DNA from 2 places in the Aquaspirillum soli genome. Region 1 is predicted to be linked to the other one. Evidence: predicted binding sites of a transcription regulator. Region 1 holds the regulator's gene; the other holds the start of a gene.
The links. Region 1 encodes NrdR, which represses ribonucleotide reductase genes. Its sites were predicted from a motif close to AAANACNATATATNGTNTTT; they were not measured.

Region 1 (3,160 bases):
CGCATTCTGGCTCACAAGCCAACCAAGCGGTCTATTTCTCCATCCTCAAACCCGGTGATACCGTGATGGGCATGAACTTGGGTCATGGTGGACATTTGACCCACGGTAGCCCTGCTAACCTATCTGGCAAATTATTCAACATCGTTGCCTACGGTTTGAACGAAAACGAAGAAATCGACTACGACGACATGGAACGTGTCGCCACAGAAACCAAACCAAAACTGATTATTGGTGGTGCGTCTGCGTATGCCTTGCGTTTTGATTTTGAACGCATGGGACAGATTGCGAAAAAAGTCGGCGCTTACTTCATGGTTGACATGGCACACTATGCTGGTTTGATTGCCGCCGGTGTGTATCCTAACCCTGTGCCACATGCCGATTTTGTCACCTCGACCACCCATAAAACCCTGCGTGGCCCACGCGGTGGGATTATTTTGGCGAAGGCTGAGTACGAAAAATCATTGAATTCTAATGTGTTCCCAACCCTACAGGGTGGTCCATTGATGCACGTTATCGCTGGTAAAGCGATTGCGTTCAAAGAAGCACTGCAACCTGAATTCAAAGCCTATCAAGAACAAGTGCTGAAAAATGCCGCAGCAATGGCGAATACATTGGCCAGCCGTGGCCTGCGTATTGTGTCGGGTCGCACTGAATCGCATGTGTTCTTAGTCGATTTGCGTCCAAAAGGCCTGACTGGTAAAGCGGCTGATGCTGCGCTGAATCGCGCTCATATCACCGTCAACAAAAATTCGATTCCAAACGATCCAGAAAGCCCATTTGTGACCTCGGGTATTCGGATTGGCTCGCCTGCGATTACCACCCGTGGTTTCAAAGAAGAAGAAGCCATCCTGGTAGCGAATTTAGTGGCCGATGTGTTGGATGCGCCGGAAGATGCAGCGGTTGCTGCACGGGTGGCAGAACAAGCGACAGCGTTGTGCCGTCGTTTCCCTGTCTATGCCCGTTAATTTGTCAGATTGACTGATTAAAAAGCGGCGGGCGTGAGTCCGCCGCTTTTGCTGTTTTTTGATTAGGGTAAATCGCCGTCATGAAATGCCCGTTCTGCGGACACCTTGAAACACACGTGATTGATTCGCGTGTGACCGAAGAAAAAGACGCTATTCGCCGTCGCCGTCGATGTTTAGCGTGTGAGAAGCGTTTTACCACATTTGAAACTGCCGAAGTGCGTATGCCACAAGTGGTGAAACAAGGCGGTCATCGTGCCGATTTTTCAGAAGAAAAATTGCGAGTCAGTTTTTCGCGCGCGTTACATAAACGGCCGGTTTCCACTGAATCGGTCGATGAGGCAGTGCGCCGCATTCAACAAAAATTACTGGCCAGCGGCGCACGCGAGGTGACATCGCGCTTAATTGGTGAGATGGTGATGAAAGAATTGGGGCGTTTAGATAAAGTCGCCTATGTGCGATTTGCTTCGGTGTATCGAAGTTTTGAGGATGTCTCAGAGTTCTCCGAGGCGATAGAAGAATTATCGCGTGGTGCATAGCCAAGACGGCTATGTGTGTGTTTATTTTTTCTTGCAATGGATATTGGTATGCCTCCCCCGCCTAAAATAAAAATAGTGAAAACATTAAGTAAGCAATTACTGGTTCACGATGTGCGCGGAATGCCTCGCAGTTTGGCCGAACAAGGGGCAGAGGGTTTTCGATCGCTGTGTGATAGCTTTGATATCGAGGCAACGCGCCTTGAACAAACCTGTCCCGGTATTGAAAAAGCACTGGAGCAAAGTCCATTAGCGGCCTTACTGCGCGGTAAACTCGCCGAGCGTAACAATCAACACCGTTTCCGCCATGCCGCAGTGTATGTGTCATATATGCACAAAGAGCTGGCTTTTGTGCACCGCGCTCAATTTAGCGTTGAAGCTGGCGATAAGAATGCAGGAAAAGGTAAGCAGCCAAATACGCTGTTACTACCACATCGCATGTTGCTGCGCTACCTCGATATCCCGACCACATTACCACTGGCAGAGCAAACCACCGCCTTGCAAGGCATGGAGATCTGGTTAAGTTTGCATAATCAAACCCAGCTGTGGGGGGGAAAGCAATTTGATCAAGAATTACTGAACAGCTATTCCCTCGATTGGCCTTACGCCATTTTTGCTTTGCAAAAAATCGTTGATGTCCTACAAAATTGGTCATCACGTTGCACCGATGAAAAATCCGCCACCCTTGATGCCTTATGGGCGCTATTACTCTTATGTGCCCCACATGGCTCGTCTGGTGTCACCGAACATATTTTATTAACCGAATGGGGTGTGCCGTATGCTGAGGCACAAGAGATTGCAAAAGCGTATCGCGATAATCTCGTCTATCCCACTGAATTGTTTCACTTTGCCCCGCTGCATCCCGCACAACAAGCGCGTTTTGAACACGGAGAAGAGGCTTGCTGTTTAGAAATCGACAGCAATCTGTTCCCAAGTGCAATCGGTGGTTTCCAACGTGCCTATCTGCAACAAGCCTTATTTCCTGATAGCCAAACTGATCAACCGCTTTTACCCTCGCTATTCGATTACTTCTCTTTTGCAGTGTGTCATTTAGCGGAAACTTTTGCTGAATTACTGCCGCAGCGTTTGGCTGAAGAGGTGGAATTTGCCCAACTGTTTGCCATTGCGCCGGATGATATTCAAATCACCATCGGCCAAACTGAAGCAACAGCACTGGCCCCCGCTGTTTTGCGGATGACAGAATTGGCGGTGTTGACCATTCAACAAGCCGTGGTCGATTTTTGCTCGGATTGGTCACAACAAAGTTTGACGTTGGCATTGCAAAAGCAAAGTTTGGCGGGGTTGATTGGTTTACAAACCAAATTGCTGCCTGAGCATCAACACCACAGCGCGATTACACAATTGATGCAGCAGCTGTTACAAGCACAGGCCTATATTGGTTTGAAACAAGCGCATAGCTTTGCACAATGGCAACAACAATGGCACGAAAAATTAGACACTTTGCAACAGCTGACGGCAGAAGAAAACGATGCCCAAGCGGATGAACGCAGAAAAAATCAGCTGAAAACCACGTTGGCTGCTTTACATGAACATAGTCAAACCGTGTTGAGCACCTTTTTCCCTGAATTACAAACCGTTGATAATCAAGCGCATAGTGAACAGCAATTACGCGATTTATTGGCGAGGCCAGAACTGTCCAGC
Region 2 (3,160 bases), on a different contig from region 1:
TCAATGTCTAAGTGCCATGTCTCTAAATAGGCACACACCGCACCACGGCGTTTACCGCCTTGGTTCACCGCCACCGCAGTGTCATTCACCACTTTTAAGAACGGTACCACGCCTTGCGATTTACCATTTGTGCCTTTGATATGGCTGCCTAATGCCCGTACCGCTGTCCAGTCATTGCCCAAACCACCGGCAAATTTGGACAACAGCGCGTTTTCTTTAATTCCTTCGTAAATCCCATCGAGATCATCCGAAATCGTTGTCAGATAACAGCTAGACAACTGACTGCGGCGGGTGCCGGAGTTAAAGAGGGTGGGCGTCGAGGACATAAAGTCAAACGAGGACAACACCTGATAGAACTCAATTGCGCGTGCATTCCGGTCGCTTTCATTCAGCGCCAGCCCCATCGCCACCCGCATAAAGAACGCCTGTGGCATTTCGATACGCTGACCGTCGATGTGTAAGAAATAGCGATCAAACAGGGTTTGTAGGCCGAGATAGCCAAATTGGTTGTCACGTTCTGGTTGTAATGCCTCGCCCAAGCGTGGCAAGTCATATTCGGCTAAGCGTTCATCTAACAGCTCGGCATCAATACCACGACGGATAAACGACACGAAATAATCGGGATAACGCACGGCCATGTCGCTTGGGCTGATGGTTTCACCCAAAATATCGAGGCGGATGGTGTTCAGCAATAAACGGGCAGTGACTTTGTCATAGGCTGGATCTTGCTCAATCATGGCGCGCGCGGCCAAGATGGCGGATTTATTCACCTCATCCACTGACACCCCGTCATACAGGTTCTTCAGCGTTTCGCTGAGAATGTGTTCAGGTTGGGTTTCGGTTTCTAAGCCTTCACACGCCGCCGTAATCAGGGCGCGCAGTTGTGCCATATCCAAGGGCTGGCTTTGCCCGTGACGATCCACCACATGCAACACCGGCACCTCGACGGGTTCGGCGGCTTGTGCTTTTTGTTGGGCGCGTTGACGTGAGCGTTCTTCACGATACAAAACATAGGCGCGTGCCACTTCGTGTTCTCCTGAACGCATCAGCGCCAATTCAACTTGGTCTTGAATTTCTTCAATGTGAATCGCGCCACCTTCTGGCTTACGACGCAAGAGTGCACTGACCACCTGCTCGGTTAACACAGCCACTTCATCCCGAATACGGGCACTGCTCAACCCACGTTGACCGCTGACGGCAAGAAAGGCCTTGCTCATGGCAACGGAAATTTTCGAAGGTTCAAAATCAACCACTGCGCCATTGCGACGAATGGTTTTGTAGTTGGCATACGATTGACGTGCGGAATCGGCAACAGACGTGGACATGCAGCGATCTCTCTGAAATAAAGGCGAAAAAGGGGAATTAAGCTGGAAAAAAACCGCAAAAATTCAGGTACAAGCGCAGTTTTTAATACGGCAGAACGCAACAAAAAAACACAACATATAGTTGTGTCGTTGTTTAATGGCACAAATTGTAGTGGGTTGCGCGGGACAACACAATCTTGACAGACAGCTCAAAATTCGCCATGTGCTGAAGTTGCCACAACCGATACCAACACGCTAAGCAAAGTGGGTTATGACGCTGCAGAAAAAGTTTTATTTAATCGAACAAAAGAATAAAACGGCATAATGGAGGTATCTTAAATTGTAAAAGCATGGCAGAAGGCACCGTGATAATGGTAAATTGTCGGTCTACTTTTTCGATTTAAGCAGCGTATTAGCATGCTTGTTTCTCTACGAACTCTTTCCCTACGGCGTGGGCTTACATTAGCCACCATCGTGCTGACGCTATTTATCACCGTCCTCTATGGGCTGTGGCTTTACAGTAGCCGCCAGCGTGATATTGCCCAAGCCTATGCCGGTGCGACGAATCTTTCGCTCACCTATCAGGCCTTTATCGAACAATCATTCGATGGCCTCGACAGCGTGTTAGAAATCACCCAGCGCCATGTTCGCAATCAAGATGTGTTGCATGTCACTGAGGCGATTCGCACCGCGATTGATGTGCGGATACAACAAACCCCCTATCTACAACATATTGTCGTGATTGACCGCGATGGTTTTGCTCGCAATTCTGCCTTGGCAGAACAACAGCTCAACCTACAGCAACGCCCTTATTTTGTTTTCCACCAAAAAAATACGCTGTTTAAGCCCTATGTCAGTCCGGTCTTTGACTCTGCTTTACGACCTGGGGCTAAGGTGTTCACCATTAGCCGGCGCTTAGAAACCAGCGATGGTGAGTTTGCCGGCGTGGTGGTGGCGGCGATTGACATCATTAAATTGGCCTATCGTCTCGATCAATTACGCGGTTTACCCGATGCTGCTGTTGCCTTAGCGCATCACAATCGCACGTTAGTGACACGGACACCGCTGGTTTTGTCGCGTATTGGTACACCATTGATTGGCCCAGAAAGTTGGTTCCAACACCAAAGTGTGCAATTTGAAGTCGATCAGGGACTCGACGGTAAAGTTCGTTTAGCCCACATGCAGCGTATCCAGCGTTATCCGTTCTATATGTATGTCACCCGTGAAAAAGAGGTGATTTTGCAGAACTGGCAGCGCAATGCTTGGATTGTTGGCTTTGGTTGGTTGATTTTTATTTGTTCAATTTGGTTAGCGCACTATTTGTTGCAAAAACAATTATCACAGCGCGATGCACAAGAACGGGCACTTCGCAATAACGAAGCGGCACTCTTGCGTGCCAAAGAAGATGCCGAACGCGCCAGTCAAGCCAAGGGCGAGTTTTTAGCCAATATGAGCCATGAGATTCGCACGCCAATGAACGCGATTTTGGGGCTGGCGCAATTGATGGAAGATGGCGAATTGGGCCAGCGTGAGCGTGATTATCTCGACAAAATTCAACGCTCTGCCCGTTCGTTATTAGGTATTTTGAATGATATTTTGGATTTTTCGAAAATCGAGGCCGGCCGTCTGGAGTTAGAGGATGTGCCGTTTGCGATGGATGAGTTATTGCGTAATTTAAGCGCGATTATGTCCACCAATGCCCGCGATAAAGGCATTGAAACCATCTTTCAAATCGATCCTGATGTCCCTCGGCAGTTGGCCGGTGATGCCTTGCGCTTGCAGCAGGTGTTAATCAATTTAACCGGCAATGCGATTAAGTTCACCCACGCCGGAGAAGTGGTGCTCAGTATTCAATT

Region 2: the regulator NrdR is predicted to act here: its motif matches at 1,432-1,451, upstream of ACYVJG_RS07590 (ribonucleoside-diphosphate reductase subunit alpha).

The regions. Positions count from the first base shown of each region.
Region 1 covers NZ_BAAGTM010000002.1:210,695-213,854, forward strand. The annotation lists gene glyA (serine hydroxymethyltransferase) at 1-965, shown strand, start outside; gene nrdR (transcriptional regulator NrdR) at 1,046-1,501, shown strand; gene ACYVJG_RS03005 (hypothetical protein) at 1,550-3,160, shown strand, end outside.
Region 2 covers NZ_BAAGTM010000006.1:62,635-65,794, forward strand. The annotation lists gene ACYVJG_RS07590 (ribonucleoside-diphosphate reductase subunit alpha) at 1-1,325, opposite strand, end outside; gene ACYVJG_RS07595 (response regulator) at 1,722-3,160, shown strand, end outside.